Regions from separate parts of the Bacillus sp. 5RYD7K genome, predicted to be linked through region 1. Evidence: a T-box and tRNA genes for the amino acid it is inferred to sense, from the RefSeq annotation. Region 1 holds a T-box; the other holds one or more tRNA genes.

What was found. A T-box is a leader RNA that pairs with one kind of tRNA and senses whether it is charged. The one in region 1 lies ahead of tyrS (tyrosine--tRNA ligase), so its partner is inferred to be a tRNA-Tyr.
Region 2: it encodes a tRNA-Tyr, which carries the amino acid that the T-box ahead of tyrS (tyrosine--tRNA ligase) is inferred to sense. The anticodon was not compared.

Annotation. Positions count from the first base shown of each region.
Region 1 covers NZ_CP191200.1:1,939,513-1,949,549, reverse strand. Annotated here, with positions in the region: gene ACQE26_RS09815 (cation diffusion facilitator family transporter) at 1-615, opposite strand, end outside; gene ACQE26_RS09810 (TrmB family transcriptional regulator) at 835-1,641, shown strand; gene ACQE26_RS09805 (AzlC family ABC transporter permease) at 1,713-2,444, shown strand; gene ACQE26_RS09800 (AzlD domain-containing protein) at 2,441-2,764, shown strand; gene sr7p (small protein SR7P) at 2,806-2,931, opposite strand; gene tyrS (tyrosine--tRNA ligase) at 3,051-4,316, opposite strand; T-box leader at 4,367-4,599, opposite strand; gene acsA (acetate--CoA ligase) at 4,655-6,373, opposite strand; gene ACQE26_RS09780 (GNAT family N-acetyltransferase) at 6,532-7,164, shown strand; gene ACQE26_RS09775 (acetoin utilization AcuB family protein) at 7,189-7,833, shown strand; gene ACQE26_RS09770 (acetoin utilization protein AcuC) at 7,830-8,996, shown strand; gene motS (flagellar motor protein MotS) at 9,009-9,698, opposite strand; gene motP (flagellar motor protein MotP) at 9,688-10,037, opposite strand, start outside.
Region 2 covers NZ_CP191200.1:647,897-657,933, reverse strand. Annotated here, with positions in the region: gene ACQE26_RS03215 (glycoside hydrolase family 3 protein) at 1-1,000, opposite strand, end outside; gene pbp4b (penicillin binding protein PBP4B) at 1,047-2,330, opposite strand; gene ACQE26_RS03205 (PTS transporter subunit EIIC) at 2,349-3,716, opposite strand; gene murQ (N-acetylmuramic acid 6-phosphate etherase) at 3,847-4,776, opposite strand; gene ACQE26_RS03195 (GNAT family N-acetyltransferase) at 4,856-5,332, opposite strand; gene ACQE26_RS03190 (2-thiouracil desulfurase family protein) at 5,350-5,802, opposite strand; tRNA gene ACQE26_RS03185 (tRNA-Glu) at 5,983-6,054, shown strand; tRNA gene ACQE26_RS03180 (tRNA-Val) at 6,058-6,133, shown strand; tRNA gene ACQE26_RS03175 (tRNA-Thr) at 6,139-6,211, shown strand; tRNA gene ACQE26_RS03170 (tRNA-Tyr) at 6,230-6,314, shown strand; tRNA gene ACQE26_RS03165 (tRNA-Gln) at 6,319-6,390, shown strand; gene sigW (RNA polymerase sigma factor SigW) at 6,621-7,184, shown strand; gene rsiW (anti-sigma-W factor RsiW) at 7,198-7,815, shown strand; gene cdaA (diadenylate cyclase CdaA) at 7,991-8,812, shown strand; gene cdaR (CdaA regulatory protein CdaR) at 8,805-10,037, shown strand, end outside.

The DNA of each region.
Region 1 (10,037 bases):
GGTGTCAATTAGCGGCGGAAATGCTTCTTTCATTAACTTAAACGCTTCATATATGATATACACCGCCAGCACCATACCTATGATCGGATCAAGTATGTACCACTTCGTTAATGTAACGACCAAAAGGCTTGCCGCTACGCCTAATGAGGTGTACACGTCAGTCAGTAAGTGCAGGGCATTTGATTTCATTGCCACGGAATTAACCTTTACAGCTTCTCTTTTTACTAATTTCGAGACGATCAAATTAATGAGAGCTCCCGCAAGCATCACAACGATTCCCAATACCGGCAGATGAACAGGCTCCGGGTTTACCAGTTTTTGAACGCATTCATATATCATCCAAATCCCCGCCGCAAAAATCAGCATTGTTTCGATCGTTCCGGACAGATTCTCGACCTTTCCATGGCCGTACGGATGCCCTGTATCAGCCGGCTTTTTTGAAATCCTGACGGAAATAAAAGCGATGAAGGCGGCGATCAGATCTAAAAAAGAATGAATGGCTTCGGAAAGTATTGCGACAGACCCGGTTACCATGCCTACCGCTATTTTGAGCATGACGACCAGAGAATTGCTTATCACTGATAAAAAAGCGATTTTAGAGGTGTTTTCCACCATGATCCTCCTCATTTTGACTTCTTGAATTTATCGTACCAAACGGCATCCGTGTGGGTCTACGGCAACGTTTTTCACAAGAGCCATACAAGTAACTCGCCCCAAAATAAGTTGGAAAGCGGAAACACAGCCGAATTGTTCTTTCAGCACTCAAGTCCCATTGACAACATACAACCGCTTACATTATAGTAGTTTCATGAATAACCACTATGGAGGATGTTTATGGAGGATGTTCTGAAAGAACTGCAGAAATTCGGATTTTCTCAATACGAATGCAAAGCATATATCGGCTTATTGAAACACTCGCCTGTTACCGGGTATGAAATCAGTAAAAGGTCAGGCGTCCCCCGCTCAATGATCTATGAAGTATTGGGGAAATTAGTTGATAAAGGCGCTGTCCATATTGTGCCGTCTGATCCGGTTACATATGCCCCGCTGGCCGGAAAGGAATTAATCGACCGGCTGCGGCATGACTTCGAGAGCTCCTTCGGCTATCTTGAAGAGAAATTATTGGCGCTTGAAAGCGAGCAGGAGATGAATGTCATCCGCCGCATCAGCACAAATGATCATGTCATCAATGAATTGAAGGATATGATTGAAAAAGCCGAGGAAGAGTTGTGGCTGTCTGTCTGGGAACAGCAGATTCCCTTTATTCAAGAGGCCGTTAACAAACGCGCCGCCGAAAAATTGCCCGTCTTTTCGATTGTGTTCGGCCCTCCGGAAGTAAAGCTCGGAAATACGACACATCATAATATGTCTCCTGAAGTGGCGGAAAAACGCATGGGCGGAAGATTAACGATAGCAGCACGGGATAATAAAGAAGTCTTAATCGCCAATTTTTCCCCGCAGACGAATGCCTGGGCCATTAAAACAGAAGATCCCGCTCTCGTTCTCGTGGCCATGGAATATATGAGGCATGACCTGATGTTTGCGGAGCTTGTGAAAGAAGTCGGAGCTGAAAAAGTTGAAGGTCTGATGAAACAAAACCATTCTTTATTTCATGTCGTCACCGGAAATCGGTTCATTTAAATGTGAACCGTATTTTCTTTGATTTTTTAATTAGTCGTTATCATTATAATCTCTAAGGAAGGAGTATAAAAATGATTAACACAGAAGTGCAAAAAACAGCCGTTTCCCGGGAAATGAACGATACGTTTTTACAGGGGGTGCGGGATTGTGTGCCTACACTGCTGGGCTATATGAGTGTCGGTTTTGCTTTTGGCATTGTTGGCGTTGCTTCACACCTCAGTATTCTTGAAATTTGTTTGTTATCCTTGCTGGTCTATGCCGGCGCCGCCCAATTTATTATTTGCTCACTCCTTGTTTCCGGGAGTCCGATTTCTGCCATTATTTTAACGACGTTCATCGTCAATCTGCGGCACCTGCTCCTGAGCCTGACCATCGCGCCTTATTTCACAAAATACTCTTTGGTGAAAAATATCGGCTTCGGTGCTTTGCTTACTGACGAATCTTTCGGAGTAGCGGTGAACAAGGCGGTTCAGAACGGCAGGCTGTACGATAAGTGGATGAACGGCCTCAATATAACCGCCTATGCGTGCTGGGTTATTTCTTGTGTGATGGGCGGGCTTCTCGGACAATGGATATCTGATCCTTACGCTCTCGGTCTGGACTTTGCTTTGCCCGCTATGTTTGCGGCGCTTTTGGTGCTGCAATTGCAGTCGTCCGCGTCGGAAAAGCTGAAACACAGCCTCTCCCTTATTGTCTATATGATCATTTTTATGATCTTGTTATCGTATTTCGTCCCGTCACACATCGCGGTCATCGTCTCAACCGTAATTGTGGCAACAATCGGGGTGGTGACGGACAAATGAGCATCAGCACGCAAATGATCTGGATTATACTCGGCTGCATGATTGTTACGCTTGTGCCGCGCATTGTTCCGTTTATATTTGTCCGGAACATTCAGATGCCGGAATTGGCTTTAAAATGGCTCTCCTTTATTCCGCTTTGCATTTTGACCGCCTTGGTAACGGAAAGCATGATCGTAAAAACAAACAGCACTTTGACCTTTGATTGGAAAGCAATGATCGTCCTCATCCCGACATTGCTTTGCGCGATGCGGACGAAAAGCTTATCCATCACGGTCATTACAGGCGTCGTGCTGATGGCCGCCGTCAGACTGATATGGTGACAAACAAAAGCCTCCATTCCCAAGGGATGGAGGCTTTTGTTTTATGAGGTCGAATTTTCTTCTTCCGCCTCAGTTTCTTCGGCTTTGACTTCGGCGTTCATGCTTTGCTGCTGTTCCCAATGATCCCGCTGCAATCTTTCTTTCGCAATGGTAAACATGAAATTCACGGCGCAGCGCCCCTTCCCTGTTTTTCTTATACTACGTACTGTACTCATTTCCCGGTGCAGTATTCGTAAAACATAAAAAAGCAGCCTGCCGCATTGAGCGGCCGGACTGCTCTTTATTTTCAGTATGTGATCAAGAAGTATTTTTTCTTTCCGCGGCGCAGTACGGTAAATTGATCTTCGATGCGGTCTTCCGCCGTCAGCAGATGACCGATCTCCGTCTGGCGCTCTCCGTTAATGTAAACAGCCCCGTTTTGAATGTCTTCGCGGGCCTGCCGTTTTGAAGGCGACAACTTAGATTCCACAAGCACGTCTACTAAAGACAGTTTTTCAGAGCGGTCTTTTTCAAGTGAAGGCACGTCTTTAAAACCTACCTTGACGTCTTGAGCGGAAAGCTCTTTAATATTGCCGCTGAACAGCGCCTGAGAAATATGAACGGCCTGCTCAAACGCTTCACGGCCGTGTACAAGTACAGTCACTTCTTCAGCAAGGCGTTTCTGCGCTTCCCTTTTCTCTGGAGCCGTCTCGGCTTTTTCAGCATAAGTTTCAATTTCCTCTTTTGATAAGAAAGTAAAGTATTTTAAATATTTGACGACATCACGGTCATCTGTATTGATCCAGAATTGGTAGAATTCATACGGCGATGTTTTTTCTTTATCAAGCCAAATCGCGCCGCCTTCTGTTTTGCCGAATTTCGTGCCGTCAGCTTTTGTGACGAGCGGAATGGTAAGACCGAACGCTTTCGCCCCTTCTTCCTCCGATTTTCTGATCAGTTCAAGACCTGCCGTGATGTTGCCCCACTGGTCACTGCCTCCGATTTGGAGTTTGCAGTTCTTTTCTCTGTACAGATTCAGAAAATCGTAGGATTGCAGGATCATGTAGCTGAATTCCGTGTAAGAAATTCCGGTTTCAATTCTCGAGCTTACAGTATCTTTCGCAAGCATGTAGTTGATTCCGAAGTTCTTTCCGACGTCGCGGAGAAAATCAATGATGCTCATTTTTCCGATCCAGTCAAAGTTGTTCACTATGACGGCTGGGTTTTCTCCTGCATCGAAATCTAAAAATCGGGAAAGCTGATTTTTAATTTTTTGCGACCATTCGACAACGATATCCTGAGTATTTAACGTACGCTCCGCTTTTTTACCGCTCGGATCGCCGATCAGCCCCGTCGCTCCGCCTACAAGCGCAATCGGATGGTGGCCTGCAAGCTGGAAACGGCGCAGTGTCAATATCGGCAGAAGGTGACCGATGTGCAGGCTGTCCGCCGTCGGGTCGAACCCTGAGTATAAACGGATTTTTTCTTCGTTCAGCTGTTTATTCAGTCCTTCTTCATCCGTCATTTGCTGGATTAAGCCGCGGAATGATAAATCTTCTAATAAATTAGTCATTTTGTCTGCTCCTTTGTTTATGGAAATAAAAAACGCCCCTTCGTTTAAAACGAAGGGACGATATAATCGCGGTACCACCCTACTAATAAAAGCATAAAAAAGCTTTTATCACTCTTTTTGATAACGGACCGTGTCCGTTCTTCCACTACTGAAAGCCTTGGAAGGGCTTTGTTCGCAAAAGCGGTTCATGAGTGTATTCGGCATATCCTATGTGCTGATTTTCACCGGCCATCAGCTCTCTGGAACAATCAGATATCCTACTTGTCTCAATCAAAACCTTTTCGTATGAAGCTTACTCATTTTTAACATAAATAAGATGTGATGTCAACGCCGTCTCTTTAATCTTCCATTGTGGACAGATCGCCTGCCGGCAGGTTGAGCTCCCACGCCTTCAGCACACGTCTCATGATTTTTCCGCTCCGTGTTTTTGGAAGTTTATCTTTGAATTCAATTTCCCGCGGTGCGGCATGGGCGGCCAGCCCTTGTTTTACAAAAAGGCGAATGTCCTCCTTCAGCTGATCGGATGGCTCATGCCCTTCTCTAAGCGCGATAAATGCTTTAATAATTTCTCCCCGGACAGGGTCCGGCTTTCCGATAACACCGGCTTCGGCAATCGCCGGATGTTCCACAAGTTTGCTTTCGACTTCAAACGGGCCGACGCGCTCGCCGGATGTCATGATGACATCATCGACTCTGCCTTGGAACCAAAAATAACCGTCTTCATCCATATAAGCTGAATCTCCGGAAACATACCAGCCGCCCGGCATGAAATAAGATTCATATTTTTCTTTGTTATTCCAAATGGAATCCATCATGGACGGCCAGCCCTTTTTAATGGCGAGGTTCCCCATTCGGTACGGCGGAAGCTCATTCCCTTGGTTGTCAACGATCGCCGCTTCCACTCCCGGAATCGGTTTCCCCATTGAACCCGGCTTGATCTCCATGCACGGATAATTGCAGATAAGCTGCCCGCCTGTTTCCGTCATCCACCACGTATCGTGGATGCGCTTGCCGAATACTTTATGTCCCCACTTAATGACCTCCGGGTTTAAAGGTTCTCCGACACTCAGGACGTGACGAAGTGAAGTAAGATCAAATTTGGACGCCATTTCATCTCCGGCGCCCATAAGCATTCTGAAAGCCGTCGGAGCGCTGTACCAGACGCTGACACCGAGCTTTTCAATCGTGCCGTACCAGTTTTCCGGACTGAATCTGCCGCCGACGATCACATTCGCCGCTCCGTTCAGCCACGGCGCAAAAATCCCGTACACCGTCCCGGTCACCCAGCCCGGGTCCGCCGTGCACCAATATATATCGTCCTCTTTAAGATCAAGCACCCACTTGCCGGTCTGGTATTGCTGAATCATGGCTTCATGAACGTGAAGCACGCCTTTAGGCGTTCCTGTTGATCCTGATGTATAGTGAAGCAGGTAGCCGTCTCTTCTGTCCATCCATTCAATATCAAGTCTCGTGCTTTCTCCTTCAGCCGCTTTATCATAATGAATGATTTTATCTCCGGCTTCTTTGCTGCCGCCGACAATGAAGATATGCTCCAGGTCGGGCAGGCTGTCCGCCGGAATCCGTTCAGCCAGTTCAGGTGTTGTTACGACAACCTTGGCCTGGCTGTTCAACAGGCGGTCTTTCACGGCGCCTTCCATAAACGCTTCAAATAAAGGACCGGCAATCGCACCGATTTTAATTGCGCCGAGCATGATAAAATAAAGCTCCGGCGAACGCGGCATGAAAATGAAAACGCGGTCCCCTTTTTCTACGTTTCCATATCGTCTCAGCACATTTCCCGCCCGGTTCGATTCCTCCATCATTTCTTTAAACGTGTATTTTTCTTCCCGGTTTGCGTCCTTGTAATACAGCGCTACTTTGTTTTTGCGAAATGATTCGGCATGACGGTCAATCGCTTCGTACGCGGCATTCAGCTTTCCGGTCTGATGCCAGGAAAACTCCGTCTCGACTTCTTTCCAATCGAAGCTGCGGTATGTTTCCTCATAATTTTGCAGATGATAATTCCCCTTTTCCGCTGGCAACGTTTTCAAATTCATGCAACATCCCCCTTTGCTTATCTATAGACTAATTATAGTAGATGTTCACAGTTTTCTCAATTTTTAAAATATAAATTGCCGTACTATTGAAAACGCTTTATATTTTGTTATGCTTAAAGGAGATGTGTTTTTATTAAGAACCGACAGGCGGTGAATCAGTGAAACATCATAAAACGTACCATTCTTCATCTATTCAGACAGCAGCCGGCCCTCTTTTGGTAGAAGGGCCCGTTCCTCCAGAGGACTTAGCACAGTATGAGTTTCATGAAGGCCTGACAGCCTTTCGCCTTCCTCATGAACAGCACAAAGCGTTAGTCGAAATAGCCGGGCTTCCCGAAGGGCGGATCATCATCGCCAGGGACGGAGAGACGATTATCGGCTATGTGACGTATTTATATCCTGATCCGCTTGAACGGTGGTCTGACGGAAATATGGAAGATCTCCTTGAACTCGGGGCGATCGAGGTCGCTCCCGGCTACAGAGGCTGTTCTGTCGGAAAAACTTTGCTGACTGTCAGCATGATGGATGAACAGATGGAACGGTACATCATCATGACGACAGAATATTACTGGCATTGGGATTTAAAAGGGATGAAAAAAGACGTGTGGGAGTACAGAAAGATCATGGAAAAGATGATGAATGCCGGAGGTCTTGTCTGGTTTGCAACGGATGAACCGGAAATCAGCTCTCATCCGGCCAATTGTCTGATGGCCCGCATCGGCAGGCACGTCAGTCAGGAGTCAATTGAACAGTTCGACAGACTTCGTTTTTATCAGCGATTTATGTATTGACTGACATACAAAGGGGATAAAAAGATGATTGCAGAACAAATCATGAAACGGGACGTCATCACCGTCACAAAAAACGACTCCATAGAAACAGCCGTACATAAAATGAAGGCATATCATATCCGCCATCTCCCTGTCATCGACGAAGAACTGCACGTTGCCGGCATCGTCACAGACAGAGACATTAAACAGGCGGGCCCGGGCAGCTTTGAACAAGAAGACCGCGTCGCGTTTCTGACAAACAAAGTGGAAACCATTATGAAACGGAATGTCATCTGCGCCCATCCGCTTGATTTCGTAGAGGAAATATCGGCTTCTTTCTATGAGCATGGCATCGGATGTCTGCCGATTACGGTAAATCATAAGCTGACGGGCATTTTAACCAAAACCGATGTACTCCGGACCTTTGTCAGCCTGACAGGCGCAGCCCAGCCGGGATCACAGGTGGAAATTCTGGTGACGGATATGACCAAAAGCCTTGCTGATCTCAGCTGTATGTGCCGCGATCTTCAGCTGCAAATCTTGAGCGTGCTCGTCTATCCCCATGATTCCGCCGGGACAAATATACTCGTCTTCCGGGTGAAGACGATGAATCCGCTCCCTTTTATCCGCAGCGTTCATGAAGCCGGGTACAATGTCTTGTGGCCGAAACAATTGAGGGATCAGTCATGAGAGACAGCGTTTTTGTTTACTCGCCTTCTTATCAGACGTATCAATTTCACCAGGATCACCCGTTTAATCAGCAGCGCGTGCTTTTGACATACGAGCTGCTTCAGGCGGCGGACGCGTTTGAAGAGGGAGATATCGCCGCTCCGCGCATGGCTTCTAAAGAAGAGCTGGCACTCGTTCATACAGAGGATTACATACAGGCGGTTGAACTAGCGGGGGCGGGCCGGCTTCCTGCCGCAGAAGGAGAAAGCTACGGGCTCGGAACGGAAGACACCCCTGTTTTTGCCGGCATGCATGAAGCCGCGTCGCTTCTGGTGGGCGGCACTTTAACAGCGGCAGATTATGTCATGACGGGACAGGCGAGGCATGCCTGCAATTTAGGCGGGGGCCTTCACCACGGCTTCCGCGGCAGGGCATCGGGCTTTTGTATTTATAATGACAGCGCCGTGGCCATCCAATACATTCAGAAAAACTACGGAGCAAAGGTGTTATACATTGATACCGACGCTCATCACGGCGACGGCGTTCAATTTATGTTTTACGACAGGTCAGATGTCTGCACAGTTTCATTTCACGAAACCGGGCGTTATTTATTTCCCGGGACGGGACAAGTGCTGGAAAAAGGAAGCGGGCAAGGCTACGGCTATTCTTTTAACATTCCGCTGGACGCTTTCACAGAGGACGATTCCTTTCTTCACGCTTACAAAACGGCCGCTTCAGAAATCGCGGCTTTTTTTAAGCCGGATGTAATCCTGACACAGAACGGAGCGGACGCCCATTATTACGACCCATTGACACACCTGTCCACTACCATCTCCATCTATCAGGAGATTCCCCGGCTTGCTCACTCATTAGCCCATCAACATTGCAGCGGCAGATGGATCGCGGTCGGCGGAGGCGGATACGATATTTGGCGAGTGGTTCCTAGAGCATGGAGCCGTATATGGCTTGAGATGAAAGGGATTGATCCCGGGGAGCGCATACCGCAGAAGTGGATTCATAAATGGCAGAAACACTCGCCCTATACCCTGCCCGCGTTTTGGAGTGACCCTGAACAATTATATCCTCCGATTCCCCGAAAAGAAGAAATATCAGAAAAAAACGCCCAAACCGTGGAAAAAGCGCTTTTTGCCATCCGGTCTGAACAGCGGTATAAAACAAAATAAAAAAAACGACCCTTACGAAGAGGTCGTTTTTTTTATGACAATTTCCACACGGCGGTTTTCATTCATATGACCGGGGCTTTTGTTGTCCTTCACAGGTTTTGTATCCGCGTATCCGACTGAAATAAACCGTTTGGCGGAAAAGTCTTCTTTCGCGGTAAAATACCGGATCACACTCGCCGCTCTTGCAGACGACAGCTCCCAGTTCGACGGGAATTGATAGGTGGAAATCCGGCGGCTGTCCGTATGGCCTTCCACCTGAATGTCATTCGGAATTGTTTTCAAAAGCACTGCGATCTGATGCAGGACTGGTTCGGCGTTTTTCAGCACATCCGCTTTTCCTGTCTGAAACAGAACGGCCTCCTGCAGCACAAGAACCACTCCGCGCTCATCGCGCTTCGCCGTTAATTTGGAACTCAAATGGTGCGATTTTATGTATGTTTTCACGTTCTGCAGCAGCAAATCCTGTTCTTTATTTTCGTTTGCCTTGTCTGATGACACCGGTTCACCCCCGCTGCCATCTGTATGAATCGATGAAACGGCTGATTGAAATTTTTCCGCGTCTATTTGCGACATCGAAAAAAGCAATATAAAGAACACGAGAATGAGCGTGATCAAGTCAGCAAACGTCACCATCCATCTTGGTGAACCGCCGGAATGTTCCGGTTTGTTTCTTCTTTCAAAACGCTCTCTTCTAAGCTTCATGGACAGCGCCCTTTTTCTTGTTCGCAGGCTGCTCTTTACGCCAGTCTTCTCTTGAGCTGAAAACGACGAGCTGACTTTCGAGGTTGCGGGGATTTTTTCCCGATTGGATGCCGACAACCCCTTCGATCATAACCTGTTTGATGAAAATTTCACTTTCCGTTTTTTCTTCAAGCTTTGCCGCGATAGGGATAAACACGAGATTGGCAAGCAGCGCGCCGTACAGCGTCGTCAATAGCGCAACAGCCATGTTCGGCCCGAGGGTATGCGGATCATTTAAATTTTTAAGCATGAGCACGAGTCCGACAAGCGTCCCGATCATTCCCCAGGCGGGCGCGAAAT
Region 2 (10,037 bases), 1.3 Mb from region 1:
TTGCCATGACGACCGCCTCTTCCTGGCCGAAATGATCGGCAATGGCTTTCATGTTTAATGCATCCGTCACGATGACGCCGTTAAACCCCATTTCCTCACGGAGAAGATGAGTCATCACTTTTTTCGAGAGTGTGGCGGGTACAAGAATGTCTGAACCGTCCAGCTTGCTTTTATAGGTTGTATCGTCAAAAGCGGGAAATTGCACATGGGCTGTCATGATCATATCGGCCCCCGCCTGAATGGCCTGACGGAACGGATAAAGTTCGATCTGCCGCAGCCTTTCTTGACCGTGGGTGACAAGCGGAAGGCCGTAGTGGCTGTCGACATCCGTGTCGCCGTGTCCCGGGAAATGTTTGACGGCGGAAGCGACATTCTGTTTTTGCTGAGCCTTCATTGAGGCAAGGCCGAGTGTTGCTGTCAGATCACGGTCTGAACTGAATGACCTGACGCCGATGACCGGATTTCCGGGATTATTATTGATATCGAGAACGGGAGCGAAATTCGTATTAATGCCGAGTGCTTTCAATTCTTTCCCGATAATTGCGCCGGTTTGGGATGCGTAGGCTGTTTTTCTTGCGGCTCCGAGTGCCATATTGCCTGGGAAATGAGTGCCCTCACCAAGTCTTGTTACGATGCCGCCTTCTTGATCAATGCTTAATAATAGCGGAATGTCAGGGCTTGCTTTTTGAAAGGCATCTGTCAGGCGGACCGTTTGTTCAGTGTTTTTTACATTTTCTGCAAATAAGATAACGCCGCCGAACCGGTACTTTTGAATAAGCCCTGCGACTTCGTCATTCATTTGAGTAAGAGCCTCAGGTGATGACTGCCCCTTTTTTTGCCAATTGCGAAAGTCAGGCATGAGCATCTGCCCTAATTTCTCATCTAATGTCATGCGGGATACCGTTTGTTCCGCCTGTGACGGAATATCCGGTTTTGTCGATGCATGATGCGTGCCGAAAACAATAAACAACAGTAATACAGCTGAGATGACAAGTTTCAAAATGGCGCCCTCCTGCCGTCATAGTTTGGACAAAAGACATAGGTTGTCATTCAATGGCTTCGTAAATCGCTTTTACGACGCTGCCGTAGCTTCCGGTCGGGAAAAGGTCCCCTTCAAAAACATTCGGATTTTCACCGGGGCTGACGACGGGGGAATGCTTTTTGTTGGTCAAAAGCGCGATCCCGAGATGATAAGCGGGGTCAATGATCGTGACGGTGCCGGTCCATCCGGTATGGCCGTAAGCCTGCCTGCTTGCATAAGGGCCGAACATCCACTCCATATCAGGGCTGCCGTTTTTCCGCCAGCCGAGAGCGAAAGTCGGGTCAGAGGATGCCGCTGTTGTGAACAGATCGGCCGTTTGCCGAGTGAAGAGAGAAACGTGTTTGTAACTGCCGCCGTTCAGCATGACTTGAAGAAGGACGGCCATGTCATCAGCGCTTGAAAACAGTCCTGCATGGCCGGACACCCCTCCCATTGAGTAAAATGCTTTTTCGTCATGAACCTCCCCTTGCAGCGTATACGTCCTGATATGAGGAAACTGGATAACCCCGTCACGTGTGTTGCCTAAACGTTCAGTAGCTGCGAATGTTTTTTCTTTGAAGCCTTTTTGCAGCGGGTTAAACAGTGTGTGCGTCAGTTTCAGCGGTCTGTACAGTTCTTGTTCCGCATAGGCATCAAGGGTTTTTCCGGTTATGTTTTCAATGATGCAGCCGAGCAGCATGTAACCGATATCGCTGTATACGTGTTTTGTTCCCGGTTTGTATTCAAGCGGGATCCGGGTGAGAAAACGAATCGTTTTGTCCCGTTCTTGTGAATAAAAAGGGCCTGCGGTGTCCGGCTTATAAAAATAAAAGCTTGCCGGCAGACCGGATTGATGCTGCAGCACATCAATGACGCGTATGCGGTCTTTTCCTTGTATCGGATCGCTTTTCCTGTCTTTGAAATCGGGAAGGTAAGCCGAGATTTTTTGATACACATCCAGCTTTCCCTGGCTGACGAGGCGCTGTAATGCAAAATTCGCCGCAAACATTTTTGTATTGGAAGCTAAATCAAACATGGTTGACGTTTTCATTTTTTTCGGACGGGATAAAAGGCTGTTCCCGTCATATTTTTTGCTGTAGCCGTATGCTTTCTTTTTGATCACCCGTCCGTCCTTTACGACGACGAGGACGGCTCCCGGGAATCCTGCTGCGATGTCTTTTTCAATCATTTGATCAACCTTTCTGAGTTTTGCTGTGTCGTATAATTTAGATTGGGCTCCGGCTTTGTGCTGCGGCAGAAAAGAGAGGCTGATGACCATGGTGAGTACGGCGGCTACCAGTGTTTTCATATTCTGTTCCCTCCCGGCTTATTCAAATTCAGCAGCCATGTCATCCTTAAATCCGAAAGCATAGGTGAAGACAAAGCCCGCCGCATAAGAGATGAAGAGACCGATGATATACAAAACGATTTGAGCCGGCTGTACGAGAAAAGAGAGCGGAAGGCCGGAGACACCGATTGAAAAAGTCGCTACTTGAAAATGAGCTTGAAAGGCGCCTCCGATACCCGCCCCTAAACACGCTGTTAAAAACGGCCGGCCGAGCGGGAGTGTGACGCCGAAGATGAGCGGCTCCCCGATTCCGAGCAGACCGGATGGAAGTCCGCCTCCAATCGCTCTTTTCAATGAGGCTTTTTTTGTTTTCATAAAGATGGCGAAGGCCGCGCCTACTTGACCTGCGCCTCCCATTGCGAGAATCGGCAGAAGCGGGTCATCCCCGATGGATCGGATGAGCTCCAAATGCACGGGAGTCAAGCCTTGATGCAGGCCGGTGATGACAAGCGGCAGGAAGGCGGCTCCTAATACAAATCCCGACAGCACTCCCCCGACATTCAGCAGCGACAATAAACCTGATGTAATCAAATCAGAAATAAAACCGCCTGCAGGGATGAAGATGACATATGTCACCAGTCCGGTGATGAGCAAAGACAGAGTAGGCGTGACGATAATGTCGATGGATTGATGGACATACTTTCTGATAAACCGTTCAGTATAAGCGATAAAAATCGCAGCGAAAAGAACGCCGATTAAACCTCCCCTGCCAGGGAGCAGATTCTCTCCGAATAAACTGATATTGGCGATCTCGGGGTTTAAGATCAATATGCCTGCAAGGCCGCCCATTGCGGGTGTTCCGCCGAATTCCTTCGCCGCATTGATACCGACAAGGACGCCGAGGTAAGCGAATAAGCCTGAACCGATAACCGTTAAAATAAGTGCGATTTGAGATTCTTTCGGGAGCCAGCCGGCCTGAATGACGGCTTTCGTCATGCCGGTGATTAAACCTGATGCAATGAGTGCGGGAATTAGAGGAATGAAGATGCTTGATATTTTTCTCAGAAGCAGTGTGATGGGTGTTGTATTTTTTCTGTTAAGATCGGCTTTTTTCCGTGAGGCGGCTTCTTTTAAATCAATGTTTTTTCCGGGTGACACCAGTTTTGCGAAAGCGTCGGCGACATGATTGACGACACCCGTGCCGAGAATGATCTGCAGTGTTTCGGCTTCGACGACGCCTATTACCCCGTCAAGACGTTTCAGCGCTTCAATATCCGTTTTGTCCTGATCTAAAGGCGTAATTCTCAGGCGTGTCATACAGTGGGTAAAGCCCGAAATATTCGTTGAACCGCCGCAGTTGTCCAGAATATCTTTGGCCAGCGACTGATAAAATGCCTCTTTGCTCATGAAGACCCTCCTCTTTCCGTACCATTTGTCCCGCGGAGCTGTGCCTGAAACGCGTCCTGAAAGCGCCTGCGCCGATCATGAAAACGGCGCGGGCTGGTAAAAGGCACATTATGCGGAGCCAAAAGAATGATCAGCGATTTTTTTCGCTTGAAACATGCTGTTCTATGGCTTTGTCAATGAAGCCTTCCGATTCTTCGAGCAGTGCTTTCGCGTGTGTTGCGTCCGAATTCGTCTTCAGCATGACGATTGCCGTTTTGACATGGCTGCCTGCGGCCTCAAGGGTTTCTTTTGCTTTATCGTACGGAACGCCCGTAATGCTTTGGATAATGCCGATTGCCCGTTCTTTCAATTTTTCGTTGCTGACATGAACGTCCACCATTAAATTTTCGTACACTTTGCCGCTTTTAATCATCACGGCCGTGGAAATCATGTTCAGAATCATTTTATGTGCCGTCGCGGCTTTCATTCGTGTTGACCCTGTAATCACTTCGGGGCCGACGACGACTTCAATGCTGTGATCGGCAAAGGTGCTGATCAATGAGTGCTTATTGCATGTGAGCGCGACGGTTTTGGCGCCGATTGTTTTTGCGTATTTCAGCGCACCGGCCGCATACGGTGTGCGCCCGCTTGCAGCGATGGCAATCACGGTGTCTTCAGCGGTAAGGCCGATCGTTTTGAGATCGAGAGCGCCGGTTTCCTCGCTGTCTTCTATGCCTTCAGCCGCTTGCAAAAAGGCGTCTGCCCCTCCGGCCATCAGACCGATGACGGTGCCGGGACTTACGCTGTATGTAGGCGGGCATTCAACCGCATCAAGTACACCAAGTCTGCCGCTTGTGCCCGCTCCCGCATAAATCAGCCTGCCGTTTCGCCGCAAAGACTGATGGGCAAATTGAACGGCAATTTCAATATCAGGCAGCACCTGCTGAACGGCGTCCGCCACTTTGAAGTCCTCTTGGTTAATGATGCGGAGGATTTCCATCGTGTCTGCTTGATGGATTGAAGCGGTCTGCGGATTTCTTGTTTCTGTGGTCAATCTGTGAATGTTAAGCCGGTCTGTCATGAATGTACCCTCCCAAGTCGTTATTACTTGAAGTATATGGGCTTCTGAATATATGTTTCAAGAAAAAAATCAAACGCTTTCACAAAAAAAGATGCAGAATGTGCTGTTCGCCGATGGGGCCGATCCTGCGACGCCCTTTATCAATAAAACCGGAAGACTGGTACAGGTTCTTTGCGCGATGATTGCGATGGTTCACTGCAAGCACGATTTCGTCACACCAAGGAAAATAATTTGCGGCAAAAGCGGGGAGCTGCAGCATCGCTTGTTTGGCATAACCTTTTTCTTGCTGCCGCGCATCTATGGACAGTGCGCTCAGTAAAATGGCAGACACGCTGTTCGAATATGGAGCTATGGTTTCCTTTGAGGTATGTAAAATGAAAAAACCGACGGGGGTGTCTTCTTTTAAAATGACTGTAGGATAGCGCTCCCGGATGACAAGAGCCTGCGGCAGTACATCCTTCGGGAGAGCTGTGAACATTTTATCTTCTTCACTGAGTACAAACCCGTTCAGGCCGTCTGCATGCTCCGGTTTATAAAAGGATAGGGCTGCAACCATGATATCTACTCTCCTTTTTATAGTTGATCCAGTTCATTTTCTGATAACACGCGGCAGCCTGCCCGTTTTAATAGAGCGGAAGTGATGCCGTCCCCGATTATCTTTTTCCCGGAGAAAGTGCCGTCATAGATGAAGCTGCTGCCGCAGGACGGACTGTTTTCTTTAAGGATGACCGCTGCGGCGCCTATTTCTTTTGCGTATGCTAACGTTTTTTCCGCGCCGTCTATATATAAAGATGTAACGTCTTCACCTGATGCCGTTACGATTCTTGCTGTTCCGTTCAGCACGTCTTCGCCCGTGCCGCCGATGATTTCCGCCGGTTCGCGGGGAGTGGTGAAGCCGCCCAAAAGTTCGGGGCAGACCATAACAGCTTTCTTTTCCTCTACGAGTCTGCGGATTTTTTCCGAGGCGGCGTGGGAGCCGTTATACCTGCATTCGATACCGCCGAGACAAGAGCTGACTAAGATCATCTGTGTCCATTCCCTTCAATATTTTGATACTTTCATCTTAAATGAAATAAGAGAGAAGGGACGAGTTTTTCAGTTAAAAAACGGGTAAAAAAGTTTGAAAATAAAAAAAATAAATTTTCTCTTTACAAAAGGGGTATAACCTGTATATAATAACTTTTGTCAGCTCGACGCGGACATAACGGCCCGTTGGTCAAGCGGTTAAGACACCGCCCTTTCACGGCGGTAACACGGGTTCGAATCCCGTACGGGTCATATGGAGGATTAGCTCAGCTGGGAGAGCATCTGCCTTACAAGCAGAGGGTCGGCGGTTCGAGCCCGTCATCCTCCACCATATTTGCCGGCCTAGCTCAATTGGTAGAGCAACTGACTTGTAATCAGTAGGTTGGGGGTTCAAGTCCTCTGGCCGGCACTGTTTTCCAAAAAATACGGAGGGGTAGCGAAGTGGCTAAACGCGGCGGACTGTAAATCCGCTCCCTCAGGGTTCGGCAGTTCGAATCTGCCCCCCTCCACCATTTTTGGGCTATAGCCAAGCGGTAAGGCAACGGACTTTGACTCCGTCATGCGTTGGTTCGAATCCAGCTAGCCCAGTCTCAGACACCTTTTGTATAAGGGTGTCTTTTTTTATCGGTATTTTTTCTCGAATTCTGATTGTTCATCAGATATACTATTTTTAAGCTGCTGTTAAGGCAGTATATTCTGTATTTTCCATCTACACCCTGCCTGAAATTTGGTAAAATAAATGTAATAAAAAAAATGAAACCTTTTAAAACAATCAACGTATAGATACAGACCGGTGAAGGGCAGAGGTAAGATAAAACATGGAAAACCTGATTAAAAAAAGAATCAAGCAAGTCAAAAAAGGCGATCAAAATGCGTTTGCGGAAATCGTTGACCTTTATAAAGATAAGATTTACCAGCTTTGCTACCGCATGCTCGGCAATGTCCACGAAGCGGAAGATATTGCGCAGGAAGCTTTCATCAGAGCGTATGTCAATATCGACAGTTTCGACATCAACAGAAAGTTTTCAACGTGGCTTTACAGAATTGCGACCAACCTGACCATTGACCGTATCCGCAAGAAAAAGCCTGATTATTATCTGGACGCAGAAGTGGCGGGCGCAGAGGGGCTGACGATGTATTCGCAGATCGCCGCGGACGGGGTTCTCCCTGAAGACGCCGTGTTGTCATTGGAGCTTTCGGACACAATTCAGAAAAAGATTTTAAAGCTGCCTGACAAGTACAGAACGGTTATTGTATTAAAGTATATTGATGAACTCTCTTTAATTGAAATCGGGGAGATTCTGAATATCCCTGTCGGCACCGTCAAGACAAGGATACACAGAGGCAGAGAGGCTCTTAGAAAACAATTAAGGGATCTTTAAGTGGGGTGATGAAATGAGCTGTCCTGAACAGATCGTGCAGCTTATGCATAAGCATCTTGATGGAGATATCCTTCCTGAAGATGAAGACGTATTAAAACAACATTTGCGGTCATGCGGGAATTGCAAACGGCATTTTCATGAAATGGAGAAATCCGTAGCGCTCGTCCGGAGCACATCGCATGTCACAGCCCCTGCTGATTTTACTGCCAAAGTTATGGCGAATCTTCCAAAAGAGAAAAAACGCGCTTCTGTAAAACGATGGATCAAAACTCATCCGATAATTGCAGCCGCGGCGGTTTTTGTGATTTTAATGGGCGGCGGTTTTTTTAACAGCTGGCATAACGACCACAATTTCAGTGTGTCAAAGCAGCCGAACCTTGTCGTGCAGAATCACACGGTCACCGTCCCTGAAGGCGAGACCGTAAAGGGCGATGTCACAGTAAAAAACGGCAAGCTGGTCATTAAAGGGAAAGTCGACGGCGACGTGACCGTGGTTAACGGAGAAAAATACATGGCCTCAGCCGGACAAGTCACCGGGCAGATTGAAGAAATTAACGAATTGTTTGACTGGGTCTGGTACGAACTGAAAACAGCGGGTCAGGGCGTCGTGAGTGCTTTAGACTCCGATTAAAGATGAGTAAAGCGTATAATCGCTTTACTCTTTTTTTACGCAGCACCGCGCTGGCTGATTTCACTTGATAAATCAAAATGTGGTATAATGAGCACGCTATATGATGTACATATTGCTCATGCAGCACAATTCATAACAAAAAAACGAAATGACTGAATTCTTGGAGGACGAGGAAATGGCTTTTGAGGACATCCCATTTTTGCAATACCTCGGCAATGCCGTTGATATTCTCCTTGTTTGGTATGTGATATATAAATTAATCATGGTCATACGCGGAACGAAAGCGGTTCAGCTTTTAAAAGGAATCGTCGTCATCGTGTTGGTCCGGATGGCCAGTTCATATTTGGGACTCAGTACGCTTCAGTGGCTGATGGACCAAGCGATAACATGGGGATTTTTAGCGATCATTATTATATTCCAGCCTGAGCTGAGACGGGCGCTTGAACAGCTCGGACGGGGCCGGTTCTTTTCAAGGAGCGGCACCCCCGTGGAGGAAGCGCAGCATAAGACAATTGAAGCGATTACAAAATCAATCAGCTACATGGCGAAACGCCGCATCGGCGCCCTCATCGCCATTGAGCGCGACACGGGAATGGGCGATTATATTGAGACGGGCATCCTGCTTAATGCGCAGGTCAGCTCGGAGCTTTTGATTAATATCTTCATTCCGAATACGCCGCTGCACGATGGAGCGGTCATTATGAAAAATAACGAGATCGCGGCGGCTGCCTGTTATCTGCCGCTTTCTGAAAGCCCGTTTATTTCAAAGGAGCTGGGGACGCGGCACAGAGCGGCTGTCGGCATCAGTGAAGTGACGGACAGCTTAACCATTATCGTATCTGAAGAGACGGGCGCCATCAGCGTGGCCAAAAACGGAGACCTTCACAGAGAATTGACGGAAGAAGCACTGAAAGAAATGCTTGAAGCTGAGTTTAAGAAAAACGCCAGAGATACTTCTTCTAACCGCTGGTACTGGAGGGGCAAGAAAAATGGATAAATTCTTAAACAACCGCTGGGCTGTAAAGATCATTGCATTGCTCTTTGCGCTCCTGCTTTATGTTGCGGTTAACAACAACCAGGCGCCGACTCCGAAAAAGCCGGGGGAATCCTTTTTTCCGACATCAACGACTGACGAGGCTACGCTTACTGATATTCCTGTAAAAGCATATTATGATGAAGCGAATTACGTGGTCACCGGCGTGCCTCAGACCGTAAATGTCACGATTAAAGGATCGACAAGCGCGGTGAAAAAGGCGAGACAGACGAAGAATTTTGAGATATACGCCGATATGAACAAGCTGAAGACCGGGACTCATAAGGTCGAATTGAAGGCGAAAAATGTATCGGACGGACTGACGATATCCATTAACCCGTCAGTCACGACGGTTACGATTCAGGAAAAAACGGCTGAGAGTTTTCCGGTTGAAGTTGAATACTACAATAAAAGCAAAATGAAAAAGGGGTATACGCCCCAGCAGCCGATCATCAGCCCGAAAAACGTACAGATTACGGGTTCGAAAAATGTGATTGACAACATTTCGCTTGTCAAAGCATCCGTGAACCTTGAAAATGCAAATGAAACCATTGATAAGGAAGTGAAGGTGACCGTCTATGACAAAGACGGCAACGCACTTCCTGTTGATGTTGAACCGTCAGTCATCAAAGTGACGGTTCCCGTGGCCAGTCCGAGCAAAAAGCTCCCTTTCAAAATCGAAAGGAAGGGAAGTCTTCCTGACGGGGTGAGCATTGCAAGCATTGACTCGAATCCGAGTGAGGTGACGGTTTACGGCCCGCAGGACGTACTGGATTCACTTGAGTTTATCGACGGCGTATCTCTTGATTTAGGCAAAATTGATAAAGATACGGATATAGATGCCGACATCCCGCTTCCTAAGGGTGTGACAAAGGTGTCACCGGGGAAAATTACGCTTCATGTTAAGGTGGACAGTGAAGACAAAAAGGATTTTGACAATGTTGCAATCAAGACGGTCGGATTGGGAGGCTCGCAGCAGATTGAGTTTCTCGACCCAGAATCGCGGGCGATAAATATTACGGCCAAAGGCTCTCCGGCCAACATTAAGGCGCTGAAAAAGTCGGACATTGAACTGTACGCCAATGTCTCAGACTTAGAGGACGGAGTGCATTCTGTAAAGCTTGCAGTAAACGGACCGCAAAACATCACATGGTCCCTGTCCAAAGACACGGCTAAAATCAAGCTGACT